Regions from separate parts of the Dickeya ananatis genome, predicted to be linked through region 4. Evidence: predicted binding sites of a transcription regulator. Region 4 holds the regulator's gene; each other region holds the start of a gene.
The links. The regulator CRP, encoded in region 4, controls carbon source genes, mostly activating them, when cyclic AMP is high. The targets are predictions, from matches to a motif close to ATGTGANNNNNNTCACAT.
Positions count from the first base shown of each region.

Region 1: a site for CRP is predicted at 1,677-1,694, ahead of rhaS (HTH-type transcriptional activator RhaS). Genes of this name have one in related genera too.
Region 2: a site for CRP is predicted at 1,929-1,946, ahead of FGI04_RS19430 (PTS mannitol transporter subunit IICBA). Genes of this name have one in related genera too.
Region 3: a site for CRP is predicted at 2,357-2,374, ahead of FGI04_RS04860 (ABC-F family ATPase). Genes of this name have one in related genera too.

Region 1 covers NZ_CP040816.1:3,692,185-3,695,679, reverse strand. Annotated here, with positions in the region: gene FGI04_RS16400 (L-rhamnose isomerase) at 1-16, opposite strand, end outside; gene rhaB (rhamnulokinase) at 13-1,485, opposite strand; gene rhaS (HTH-type transcriptional activator RhaS) at 1,826-2,662, shown strand; gene rhaR (HTH-type transcriptional activator RhaR) at 2,707-3,495, shown strand, end outside.
Region 2 covers NZ_CP040816.1:4,352,730-4,356,224, reverse strand. Annotated here, with positions in the region: gene FGI04_RS19430 (PTS mannitol transporter subunit IICBA) at 1-1,679, opposite strand, end outside; gene FGI04_RS19425 (DUF3053 domain-containing protein) at 2,203-2,913, opposite strand; guanidine-I (ykkC/yxkD leader) riboswitch at 3,448-3,495, shown strand, end outside.
Region 3 covers NZ_CP040816.1:1,115,862-1,119,356, reverse strand. Annotated here, with positions in the region: gene hybO (hydrogenase 2 small subunit) at 1-156, opposite strand, end outside; gene FGI04_RS04860 (ABC-F family ATPase) at 745-2,337, opposite strand; gene FGI04_RS04855 (PhzF family protein) at 2,551-3,432, shown strand.
Region 4 covers NZ_CP040816.1:4,681,673-4,685,167, reverse strand. Annotated here, with positions in the region: gene FGI04_RS20890 (phosphoribulokinase) at 1-67, shown strand, start outside; gene FGI04_RS20885 (OsmC family protein) at 167-574, opposite strand; gene crp (cAMP-activated global transcriptional regulator CRP) at 904-1,536, shown strand; gene argD (bifunctional acetylornithine/succinyldiaminopimelate transaminase) at 1,638-2,861, opposite strand; gene FGI04_RS20870 (aminodeoxychorismate synthase component II) at 2,995-3,495, opposite strand, start outside.

The DNA of each region.
Region 1 (3,495 bases), 990 kb from region 4:
CTAGTGCGGTATTCATACGGTGAGCTCCTCATTACTCTGACACAGCGCCTGAAAACGACGCCAGTGATCAGCAAAATCACTATCCTGTTGGGGGATAAACGGTTGTAGCGGGATGTTGTCGGTGAGAAGACGACGAAACGCCTCCAGGTTTGCCACGTCGCCCTGGGCTATCAACTGACAGCCGATATTGCCGAGGGTCGAGGCCTCAACCGGACCGGCTAGCACCGGCACCTGACAGACATCAGCACACAGTTGGTTGAGCAGGTGGTTGCGGCTACCGCCGCCGACAACATGCAAATGGCGTAACGGCGTGCCGCGCAGCGCGCCGAGTGTCAGCAGCCCCTGATGGTAGGACAACGCCAGGCTATCCAGAATGCAGCGCACCAGCGCCACCGTGCCGACAGGCTGTGGCTGGTCGTATTCACGGCAGAGTTCGCGCAGGGCATCGCTCATGGAAGGCGGGTTAATCAGCCGTTCGTCGTTTGGGTTTATCAGGCTGACAAAGCCCGGTTGTGCTGCCGCCGATTCGAGCAAGGCGGGCAGGTCGGTGACCTGTTGTTCCTGACATACCCGTTGTAATAGCCAGAGCCCCATAATATTTTTCAGTACCCGATAACGGCCGCCGACACCCCCTTCATTGGTGAGGTTCGCGGCCAGCGCCGCCGGGCCGGTCAGCGGTGTATGGCTTTCAATGCCGATAAGCGACCAGGTACCGGAGCTGAGATAAGCACTGTCTGCATCGGTCAGCGGGGTGGCGACCACCGCGCTGGCGGTATCGTGGGTCGCCACGCTTACGACCGGTATCGCACGGCCGCTGGGCGCTATCCACTCGCCGAGCCGCTGGCCCGGTTGATGCGGGGTGGCAAGCCAGTTGGGCGGTATGCCCAGATAATCCAGCAGACTGTGGTCCCAGTCACCGCTGTCCAGATTCAGCAACTGTGTGGTGCTGGCGTTGGTGTATTCGCAGGCTATCTGGCCGGTTAACCGGTAGTGAAAATAATCCGGGATCAGCAGCAGATGCGCCACCTGCCCCCAAACGTCCGGTTCCTGCTGGCGCAGCGCCCGCAGTTGGTAGAGGGTATTGAACGGCAAAAACTGAATGCCGGTCTGGCGGTAGAGGCGCTCGCGGCCCAGTTCGGCGGTGACCTGTGCCATCTGGCCATCGGTGCGATGGTCACGGTAAGAGTAGGTCAGGCCCAGCCGGTTACCTTGCTTATCCAGCGCGACCATATCCACCCCCCAACTGTCGATACCGATGCTGACCGGGTGAATGCCGCGGGCGTCGATGGTTTCAAGCCCGTGTCTAATCTGGCGTTCCAGTTCGTCCAGATCCCACAGGTGATGCCCCTGCCAATGACGCAGCGGGTTGCTGAAACGGTGAATTTCCTCCAGCGTTAACCGGCGGGTTTCGGTTTCCAGCGATGCCAGCATGACCCGTCCGCTGGAAGCACCAAGATCGATCGCCACATAATGCCTGACCGCCATTGCTGTTCTCTCCGTTATCGATAAGGTGTGGGTGACTGTGTTTGGCAGTGTAGGAAAGTTGCGGCGGCGGCACCTTTGGGTGAGTGCCACCTGAAAAATGGGGATGGCAAAATGGCAAAGTTGGCTGTGAAGCGGTTCACGATTTGCGGTGATAGCCGGTGAGTGACCCGCGTTGGATGAGCGATAAACGCCTGTGATCCTGACCACATTTCAGTGATTTAACGGCTGGATCTTGAAAAAATGACCTCGCGAGGGCCATGTCGCGGCGCTATTTTAAGGCGCAGGGGCCGCCCTTCTGACTACGCTATCTGACAGGTGAATCAGTCAGGGGGAAGATGACATGACACAACTTCATGGTGAGGAGTTTTTTGTTTCACCCGCGGCGACAGTCGCCGTAGAACCCCGGATGCCGCAGCATGCCTTTCCCGAGCACTATCACGACTTTTGGGAGATAGTGCTGGTCGAGCAAGGTGCAGGTGTGCACGTGTTCAACGATCAACCCTTCGCGCTCTGTAGCGGGGCGGTGTTTTTCGTGCGCGACAACGATCGCCATCTGTTTGAGCAGGTGGAGGAACTGCACCTGACCAATGTGTTGTATCGCTCGCCGCGTGGGTTCCGTTTTCTGTCGGATATCGCGCCGTTTCTGCCGTATGGCGCGAATGGTGAGTGGCTGGGACAATGGCAACTGAATGCCGGGACGCAGCAGCAGGTCAAGCAGTTGATTCTGCAGCTGGCGGCGCTGGCGCGCCATGAACGACCGGAAGATATTGCGACCAGCGAAAGCCTGTTCCTGCAAATTCTGGTGCTGCTGCGGCAAAAGAGCTTTCAGACGCAGGGGGACGGCAGCGAGCGGCTGGGGATTCAGGCGTTGCTGGGCTGGTTGCAGCATAACTTCTGCGAAGAGGTGGACTGGGACACGCTGGCGGACCGTTTTTCGCTGTCGTTGCGTACGCTACACCGACAGGTAAAACAGCGCACCGGCATGACGCCGCAGCGTTACCTGAACCGGTTGCGTCTGCTGGAAGCGCGGCGTCGGTTGCAGCACAGTGATGACTCGATTACCACCATCGCCCATGATTGTGGTTTCAGTGACAGTAATCACTTCTCCACCCAGTTCCGCAAAGCCTTTTCGCTGGCCCCGAAAGCGTTGCGCCATCAGGCGCTGTGTGAGGACTAAGAGCCCTAATGGGATAGGCTCTAACGTGACAGGGGCGACAGGCTGTGCCATCCCGTGGGTTAAAGCTACGAACGGAAGATTACTTTCTTACCGATAAAAATACGGTCACGGTGGCGGAGCGCAGCCCGCAGCCCGCGTTTCCGTTGCATCACCACGACTTTGACGAGCTGGTGATTGTCTGGCGCGGCAATGGCCTGCATCTGTGGAATGACGTGCCTTATCGCATCACCTGCGGCGATCTGTTTTATGTCTCCGCCCGTGATCGTCACAGTTATGAATCGGTGCACGATCTGGAGCTGGACAATATTCTCTATATCCGCGAGCGCCTGACGCTGCCTGCCGACTGGCAAAATTTGTTGCCCGGCGGTGAGGTCTCGCAGCAGCAACGTTACTGGCGGCTGGCGACCCAGAGCATGGATATCCTGCGCGACAAAGTGGAAAACCTGGCGCAGGAGTGCATGAAATCAGACCCGCTGTCGTTACAGCTTAGCGAAGTACTGCTGTTGCAGATTGCACTACTGGCGATGCGGTATCGTTACGCACCGGAAAGCACCCAACTGGCGGATGCCCAGCAACTGGATTTGTTGATGAATGCGCTGCGCGCCAGCATTGCCCGACCATTTCGGCTGGAGGATTTCTGCCAGTTGCACGGCATCAGCATGCGTAGCCTGCGTAGTCGCTTCAAACAACAGACCGGTATGAGCGTGGCGCAATACCTGCGCCAGTTGCGGCTCTGTCGGGCGATGGAATTGCTGCGCCACAACCGGCAAACCATCAGCGAGGTGGCGGCTGAATGCGGTTTTGACGACAGCAATTATTTTTCCGTGGTATTT
Region 2 (3,495 bases), 330 kb from region 4:
AGTACCCGGTCTTTGGCTTCAATCGTCCCGTGCGGTACGGCGATAGACTCACCCAAATACGTCGAGGTCAGTTTCTCACGTTCCAGCATCGCATCGACATACGCGGGCTCAACGTAACCCCCTTTTACCAGCTGCTCCCCAGCAAAACGGATAGCCTGTTCTTTATCTGCCGCCTGCAGGTTCAGAAAGACGTTTTTCTCCGTCAGTTGAAACAGTGTCTGCGGGGCTGCCGTCTGCACAGCAGCAGGAGCTGCCTGAGCCGGCTTAACATTGCCCGCCTGCGCTGCCTGTAAACGAGCGACCAGGTCGCTGTACAGATGGCTATCCAGAAAGTTGGTCAGCGAAATATGCTGTGCCTGCGGTGCGTGGCGCATGGCGCGCTCGGTCAGATCACGGTGCGTAATCACCAGATCCACATCATCCGGCAAGTTATTGATGGCGCTGTTCGTCACGGAAATCGTCTGCAAACCCGCATCCTGCACTTTCTTGCGCAGCACCCCGGCACCCATGGCGCTGGAACCCATACCAGCGTCACAGGCGACGATGATTTTACGCACAGTGCTCAGATCGCCGCTCACACCGCCGACAGCCTGACCTTTGGACGCCGATTTCATCTCCTGCATGCGACGGGTAGCCTGCTCCAGTTCTTCATCATCCTTCACTTTGCTGCTTTTCAGCAGGATAGACGACACCACAAAAGAGACCGCAAACGCGGCGGCGATCGCCGTAATATTGGCGAAGTACGCGCCTTTCGGCGTCATCGCCAGCACCGCCAGGATAGAACCCGGTGATGCCGGAGAAACCAGGCCGCCATGCAACACGCCCAACGTGAACACACCGGTCATCCCGCCGAGAATCACAGCGATAATCAGACGCGGGTTCATCAGTACATACGGGAAGTAGATTTCATGGATCCCGCCGAGGAAGTGGATAATAGCCGCGCCCGGCGCAGACTGTTTGGCGTTGCCACGTCCAAACAGCATGTAGGCCATCAGCACGCCCATACCCGGCCCTGGGTTGGCTTCAATCAGGAAGAAGATAGATTTCCCGGCTTCTGTCGCCTGCTGGATGCCCAGCGGCGAGAAGATACCGTGGTTAATTGCGTTATTCAGGAACAGGATCTTCGCCGGTTCAACGAAAATCGACGCCAGCGGCAACAGATTGTTTTGCACCATCAGGTGCACACCGGCAGCCAGAACGCGCGACAACGCCTCAACCAGCGGACCAATCGCCAGGAAAGACAGAATCGCCAGCAACATGCCGATGATACCGGCGGAGAAGTTGTTAACCAGCATCTCAAAGCCGCTTTTAATTTTGCCGTCAACGGCAGCGTCAAAGCGTTTGATAGCCCAGCCGCCCAGCGGGCCGGCAATCATGGCACCGAGGAACATGGGAATATCGGAACCGACCACCACGCCCATGGTAGTAATCGCGCCGACCACGCCGCCACGCTCTCCACCGACCAGACGTCCGCCGGTAAAACCAATCAGCAACGGCAGCAGGTAGGTGATCATCGGGCCGACCAGTTTGGCCAGCGTCGCGTTAGGGATCCATCCGGTAGGAATAAACAGTGCTGTGATAATCCCCCAGGCAATAAAGGCGCCGATATTCGGCATCACCATATTGCTCAGGAAACGGCCAAAATTCTGCACTTTGACCTTGGTATCTGGTGAGAGCATAGAGATACACCCCTTTGAAACGCGCGGCGGAAAGCGTGCGCGGTAATTATTGATTGTTAGACATCGTGATGACTTCCGTCGGTATCATGAGGTCGTGTACCGCACTGTGTGCATACCGCTATTGCCGCTTACAGCGCTTCACCATGACGACGCCGCGTGACGGTGAAAAATCGCAATAACATGGCCCCAAAACTCCGTTATCACAGCGGACTCTAGCACGTGGTTTTCAGACCGCAACTCACGACAAAAACGTGATCAAAATCACATACAACACCCGAAAATCAGCCACAAATGAGTGACATAATTCACAAAAAAATAATAAAAATGGGAAAATGGTTAGAAAAAAAACAATCTGGCCGCAAAAAATGGTGACGGATATCACAATTTTTAATATCGATTTTGTATGGAAAATGTGATTTAAATCACAATAAATTTCAGCGTGGGCCGGCCTTTTCGCGAAAACCGGCCCATATTCAGCGTGGGCCGGCCTTTTCGCGAAAACCGGCCCATATCGCGAACCACCTTAGTGGGGCAGGAAATTCTGAGATTTGAGGGTGGTGAACAGTTTTTGCTGTTGGTTAGCAATGTCCGTCATCAGGCTGTTGTACTGATCTACCTGCTGCTGGGTGTGGAACTGTATGCCGTTGTTACCGAATACCACCTGGTTGCCCTGTGCCTGGAGATACTCCCCTACCTGCACAACGCTCTGCGCAAATGACGTGCTGGCTGGCACCACGGTCACCATCGCGTTTGCGGGCAAAGAAACCGCACGGTTGTAGACCTTGTCATACACCGACTGCAATTCTTCCGTCTGCTTGAGCGCCCGGCGAGCATTATCCGCCAGTGTTTTGGCGTTCTGCACCTGTGGGCTTAACATATTCAGGCCACCAAGCGCCTGACGCAGGTTATCGCGTTGCGTCATGTAATCCTGTGGTACACGAATGTGGGATATCACATCCAGCACCGGTGTCAGGCTGCCCGCTAATGCCTGATCCAGCTGCTGGTTGAAATCGGTCATCACAGCGTAATCCTGGGTAAAGCGCCCGAAGCTCTGTTTCTGCTGTTCGGTCAACGCTGGCAACTGACGCCCTTCCTGTTGTGAAATTCCCTGCAGGAAAGTGATGAACGCCTGACGAGCATCCTTATCCTTGTCGCCGCAGGCCGACAGTTGCAATGCCACAACCAACATAACCACTGGCAGCAGCCAGCGCGAACGGTAATCCGCCAACATCATTACTACTCCTGTTTATTTTCACTACCGTGACCCGGCGACCTTGTTGGCTCACCAACGAGCCGTCACCCGACAGTCATATCGCCCTAAGCGTAACCGAACCAGCCGCCGCATGGCACATGCCACGCCTGTTTTTTTCACCCAACCGCCAGTTCAGCCGTTAAGCATCGCTATTCTACGCCGGAAAAATGGCATGCCACCTGCAGAATTATCTGTTCTGTTACCCAGGCACGCTCCCGCAACGGGCAGAGTGCACATGAGCTTGCACACCACTGGCCTCTTTTACACCAACACCGTGCCATCTTGCACATAAACAGTGCAACCCGACAAGGCACACTAACCATTATCGCTCAGCCTTCCCCTGACAGGCTTACCATCTGGCCCAATGCATAACCCATTAATGGCTTGAAAGATAAATCAAAACACGGTTGTTGCCCTTCCACGGCGTGCAGGTTGCCACACAAGCTGGCAAGCATTTTGCTTTATATCACCGACAGCAGGAGCGATAGCGGGCAACCGGTGTCGCCAGACAATTTGGAAATGGGTGACTAGGGTTCCGGCTTTACTGCGCAGGTCCGAGAGTTA
Region 3 (3,495 bases), 1.2 Mb from region 4:
GATCACCGGCGGACGCTGGGGAGACGTCAGTGACTGTGCCATCTCTGCGGCAGCGGCCTCTTTTAACCCCATGGTGGCGGCAAGTGCTGCACATAGCTTCATAAAATCACGGCGATTGATACCGTGATGGGAAAGCATCATATTTTCCCCATTCATTCTTTATTATTCTCCTGTAGCCAAGTCGGAGTAACACATTTCCGTGTCGGCATAGAATAATGAGGAGAATAACGTCACCGACTTGATCTCTATCAATCGGCCGGGGAATAACCATTCTATTTATGCGTCTTCTGTGAAGTTCTTCGCGACATTCCTTTTTTAAAAGCACCGAGCTGAGATTAAATGAGAAAATATCTCAATGCGTGACAAACACATATTTTTTTGTGATCCAGAATTGCTTAATCGATTTAACTACGCCTTATATCAGTTATAATAAAATTGTCATGATATTGATTTTAAATGATTTAATTAAATCACACCTTTATTGGATTTTATTCTTTAATTATTGATTTATCTTTATCACTCACTTTCACTTCAATCGGTTACTTTAGCTATTTTACTTTTAAAAGTGTAATTGCAGGATAATATTGCTGCCAGTCGCGAAGATAAAAGTGTGCGCTGTGGTGGTTTTTTATTCAGGATTTTGATTATCTCACTGCCATCGTGATTCTACGATGCGGCGTTTTAACATTTCGCGCAATAAAAAAAGCAGCCGGTAATGGCTGCTTTTCTTCAATACGTTGAATGTTATTCGATTCCGCGACTGCGTAGGTAGTCTTCGTAGTTGCCACTGAAATCAACCACTTTGCCTGGCATGATCTCAACAATGCGGGTGGCCAGTGAGCTAACGAATTCACGGTCATGCGACACGAACAGCAACGTTCCCTGATAGAGCTCCAGCGCCATATTAAGCGACTCGATGGATTCCATATCCAGGTGGTTGGTCGGTTCGTCCATCACCAAAATGTTCGGTTTTTGCATCATCAGCTTGCCGAACAGCATCCGCCCTTTTTCCCCTCCGGACAGCACTTTGACTTTTTTACGGATATCGTCCTGAGAAAACAACAGACGACCCAGCACGCTGCGTACCGCCTGCTCGTCATCGTTTTCTTGCTTCCACTGACTCATCCAGTCAAATACAGTCAGTTCATCGTCAAACTCGTACTCATGGTCCTGCGCATAATAGCCAATACGCGCGTTTTCCGACCACTTCACCAGGCCGGATTCCGGCTCCAGTTCACCCACCAGTGTTTTCAGCAAGGTAGATTTACCGATCCCGTTGGTACCCAGAATCGCTACTTTTTCCCCGACTTCCACCAACATTTTTAGCTGGCTGAACAGCGGCCCATTATCAAAACCCTTGGTCAGGCTGTCGATTTCCAGCGCGTTACGGAACAGTTTCTTATCCTGCTCGAAACGAATAAAGGGGTTTTGACGGCTGGAGGCTTTCACCTCTTCCAACTGGATTTTTTCTATCTGGCGCGCACGGGAGGTTGCCTGACGCGACTTGGACGCGTTAGCGCTAAAGCGGCTGACAAACGACTGCAACTCGGCAATCTGCGCTTTCTTCTTAGCGTTATCCGAAAGCAGACGTTCACGCGCCTGCGTTGCCGCGGTCATGTACTCATCGTAATTGCCCGGATAAATGCGCAGTTCGCCATAATCCAGGTCCGCCATGTGGGTACACACCATATTCAGGAAGTGACGGTCATGGGAAATGATGATCATGGTGCTATCGCGTTCGTTCAGCACCTGCTCCAGCCAGCGGATAGTGTCAATGTCCAGGTTGTTAGTCGGTTCGTCCAGCAACAGAATATCCGGGTTGGAAAACAGTGCCTGTGCCAGCAACACACGCAGCTTCCAGCCCGGTGCGACTTCGCTCATCGGCCCATAGTGCTGCTCCAGCGGAATGCCCACGCCCAACAGCAGTTCACCAGCGCGTGACTCAGCACTGTAGCCATCCATTTCGCCGTATTTGACTTCCAGATCGGCCACCCGGTAACCGTCTTCCTCGCTCATTTCGCTCAGCGCATAGATGCGGTCACGTTCTTCCTTCACTTCCCACAGCTCGACGTGACCCATGATTACCGTATCCAGCACGGTATATTGTTCAAACGCGAACTGATCCTGACGCAATTTACCGATCCGCTCATTCGGATCAATCGCGATGTTACCCGCACTCGGTGCCAGATCGCCGCCGAGGATCTTCATAAATGTCGATTTGCCACACCCATTGGCGCCGATCAGACCATAGCGATTACCGCCGCCAAATTTGACAGAAATGTTTTCAAACAACGGCTTACTGCCGAATTGCATCGTAATATTATTGGTTACCAGCACAGCACTTACTCGATTCGGAATGTGATTTGGCGCGCATTATGCCACAAGCGAGACCCAGAATCCCGGCGATTAAAGCACATTTTTTAATCAGATGGAGGGTGGCAGGTCGTCATCTGTGCCAGGCTGACCGGGCACTCATCGAAAACAGGCACGACAGCGCGTAACCGGGCGTACATAATGAACGCTGAGCCCGCTTGCAAAAGGAAAAACCAGATGCCGTCATCACGCCGTTTCAAACAGGTCGATGTATTCAGTCAGCACCCCACTAAAGGCAATCCGCTCGCCGTCATTCTGGACGCCGATGGGCTTAGCGACGAACAAATGCAAGCGATTGCCCGCTGGACTAACTTATCGGAAACCACGTTTGTGCTGGCACCGGATAACCCGGTGGCTGATTATCGGGTACGAATTTTCACCCCACAAAACGAGCTGCCTTTCGCGGGCCACCCTACGCTTGGTACCGCGCACGCGCTATTGGAGTCGGGCCTGACGCCACATGTCCCTCATCAGCTTATCCAGCAGTGTGGCGTTGGTCTGGTACCTGTTGCGATAGGCAATGACGGCCAGCTGGCGTTTCGTGCGCCAGAGGTCACCATGACCGAACTCGACCCTCACCATAACGCGTTACTTGACGCCGCCATCGGTAGCCATTTACGCCATCCGGATCATTGCCCGGTCAATGTCCATATGGGGATACGCTGGCTGACGGTACGAATGGAAAGTGCACGAGCCTGCCTGAATGCCCGTCCAGACGCGGCTCATCTGCAACGCTTGCAGCAACTCGCCCAGACCGATGTCGTGGCAATCTATGGACCACATGACGATAGCACGCCCACCGACTATGAAGTACGCGCCTTCTTTATGCTGAATGATGCCGTAGTGGAAGACCCAGTAACCGGTAGCGCCAACGCCTGTATTGCCCGGGTGATTCAGCATAGTCCGTTACCGGAACAGGCAGACCATCGGCTTGGTTATCGGGTGCGTCAGGGTACCATGCTGTACCGCGATGGCCGGGTTACCGTCTCTTACATTGATGGTCAACCGTGGATCGGCGGTTACAGCACCACCTTGATTGACGGGCACATCACCCTCTGATACCCGCTTTCTGGTGTCACCCACCTGACGACGAGCCTGCCACTGGCGGCTCGTTATTCACGG
Region 4 (3,495 bases):
GCTGGCGATGGAGTTGATCATGATGCCGCTGGTACAGCGGTTGATGGAAGGCAATAAAATCGACTGACACCGGCAATATACCGATGATAAGCACCGATGATAAGCGCCGATGAACCGGCGCTTAACGACGCGGCGGCCAGGACAACACGCCGCCGCGAACAGGCGCTTAATCCAGCGCGATCACTTCATGGCTATGGGTAATGTTCACGGCTTTTCCCAGCATCAACGCCACAGAGCAGTATTTTTCGGCTGACAGCGACACCGCACGCTCCACGGCTTTATCGCCCAAGCCCTTGCCGGTGACGATAAAATGCAGGTTGATGGCGGTGAACAAACGCGGTGCTTCCTCACGGCGTTCAGACGTCAGGCGGACTTCACAATCCACCACGTCATGACGGCCTTTTTGCAGGATAGACACCACATCGATGGCGCTGCATCCGCCTGCGGCCATCAGTACCATTTCCATCGGGCTGGGCGCTTTATCGCCTGCGTTGCCGTCCATCAGCAGTTGATGTCCGGAAGCGGATTCACCAAGAAATGTTAACCCTTCAACCCATTTCACCCGCGCCTGCATAATTTTGTCCTCAATCAATTATTTTTGAAATTTTACATCGCTTATGTACAAAAAAGCCTGATAATCAGAGCTTAATCATGCTGAAGCGAGACAACACAAGACACTACACTCAACCTGTGTTACAAACAAAAGCGTAAACCGGCATGTGTTGTTGCGTCGATGCCTGACCCACCACCGGCTTACTGGCGTCATCTGATAGACAGCCTCAGTATATTCCCTGACGTCATTCCGCCAGGACGGAATTGAATTATAACTATGTTATCACGCCGTACAGGGAACTCTGAGCCCTGTGATTTGCGCAGTGAATTAACAACAGAGGATAACAGCGAATGGTTCTCGGCAAACCGCAAACAGACCCGACTCTCGAATGGTTCCTTTCTCATTGCCACATTCACAAGTACCCATCGAAGAGCACCCTAATCCACCAGGGTGAAAAAGCAGAGACGCTTTACTACATCGTGAAAGGCTCGGTTGCCGTGCTGATCAAGGATGAAGAAGGCAAGGAAATGATTCTGTCTTATCTGAATCAGGGCGATTTTATCGGCGAACTTGGCTTGTTTGAAGACGGGCAGGAACGCAGTGCGTGGGTCCGGGCGAAAACAGCCTGTGAAGTTGCTGAAATCTCCTATAAAAAATTCCGCCAGCTCATCCAGGTCAACCCGGACATTCTGATGCGCTTGTCCTCACAGATGGCACGTCGTCTGCAGGTTACCTCGCAAAAAGTCGGCAACCTGGCATTCCTCGACGTGACGGGTCGCATCGCGCAAACCCTGCTTAATCTGGCCAAACAGCCGGACGCCATGACCCACCCGGATGGTATGCAGATTAAGATCACCCGTCAGGAAATCGGCCAAATCGTCGGCTGTTCCCGCGAAACTGTCGGCCGTATTCTGAAAATGCTGGAAGACCAGAACCTGATCTCCGCCCACGGTAAAACCATCGTGGTATACGGTACTCGCTGATTCGCATTCACCGGATCAACATCCATCGGCCCAACTCAGCCGGATCAAAAAGAGCGTGCCCAGGCACGCTCTTGTCGTTTTAGTAGAGAGGAAAGCGCGGCTTATGCGCCCTTCACTACCTGTGCCACGGCTTTTTCAAACAGCGCCATCCCCTGGTCTATCTCTTCCGGGGTGATCACCAGAGACGGCACAAAACGGATCACATCCGGCCCCGCCACCAAAATCATCAACCCCAGATCTGCCGATGCCGCCAGAAAATCACGGGCGCGGCCATGCCAGGCCGGTTTCAGTTGTGCGCCTAGCAGTAAGCCCATGCCACGAATTTCATCAAAAATGCCGTACTGGGCGTTGATGCGCTCCAGCGCAGACACAAAACGCGCATGGCGATCGACCACGCCGGACAGCACTTCCGGTGTATTGATCACATCCAGCGCCGCTTCCGCCACCGCGCAAGCCAGCGGGTTGCCGCCATAGGTGGTGCCGTGCGTCCCGACTGCCATCACCGACGCAATCTCTTCCGTGGTCAACATGGCGCTGATCGGGAAGCCGCCGCCCAGCGCTTTCGCGGTGGTCAGAATATCCGGTGTGATACCGTAGTGCATATAAGAGAACAGCTTACCGCTGCGGCCCATACCACACTGCACTTCATCAAACACCAGCAGCGCCTGATACTGATCGCACAGCTCACGCACCCCCTTGAGGAAAGCCGGTGTCGCAGGCGTAATGCCGCCTTCGCCCTGAATCGGCTCCAGCACCACGGCACAGGTGTGGTCATCCATCACGGCTTTGACCGCGTCCAAATCGTTGAACGGCACGTGCACGATATCCGCCGGTTTCGGGCCGAAGCCATCGGCATATTTCGGCTGACCACCGACCGACACGGTAAACAAGGTACGGCCATGAAACGACTGATAAAACGAAATTATCTTGGTTTTGTACGGGCTATGACGGGTAATGGCGTAATGCCGTGCCAGTTTGAACGCCGCTTCATTGGCTTCTGCACCAGAGTTGGCGAAAAACACACGATCGGCAAACGTGGCGTTGATCAGTTTGGTCGCCAGACGCAGCGCCGGTTCGTTGGTGAATACGTTGCTGGTGTGCCACAGGGTTTCACCCTGCTCTTTCAACGCCGCCACCAACGCCGGATGGCAATGTCCCAGCGCGGTTACCGCGATGCCACCAGAAAAATCGATATATTCTTTGCCCTGCTGATCCCAGACACGGCTCCCTTTGCCTTTTACCGGCACAAACTGCGCGGGTGCATAAACCGGAAGAATTACCTTATCGTAAGTATCCCGTGTTACTGCTGCTTTCTCTGTCGCCATTTGCTGCCCCGTTGTCATATCCCGTAGTGTGGAGTGAAGATCTTAAGTGAAAATATAATCAATAAATATGCATAAAAAATCAAAAATAGGCAATCACTAATCCGATACGCCCGGCCTGCCCTGCGCTATCCGACTATAAATCAAGGAAATTTTTCAATAGCTGATGCCCTTGCTGGCTGAGGATGCTTTCTGGATGAAACTGCACACCTTCCAGCGGCAACGAACGATGACGTATTCCCATGATCTCGTCGATATCACCGTCAAGCTCAGTCCAGGCTGTGACCTCAAAACAGTCAGGTAGCGTATTTTTTTCCAGCACCAGCGAATGGTAACGCGTGACAGTGAGTGGGTTTGCCAACCCGGCGAACACACCGCGCCCGGTATGCCGCACTGGCGAGGTTTTGCCGTGCATCACCTGGCGGGCGCGTACCACCTGGGCGCCGAATACCTGTCCCAGCGCCTGATGCCCCAGACAGACCCCCAGAATCGGTAGTTGACCGGCAAAATGGCGAATCGCCGCCAGCGAGATCCCTGCGTCATCCGGTGTACAAGGGCCGGGAGAAATCACCAGTCGTTGCGGCGATAACCGCTCGATGTCCGCCAGCGTCAGCACATCATTACGCCTGACCAGCAC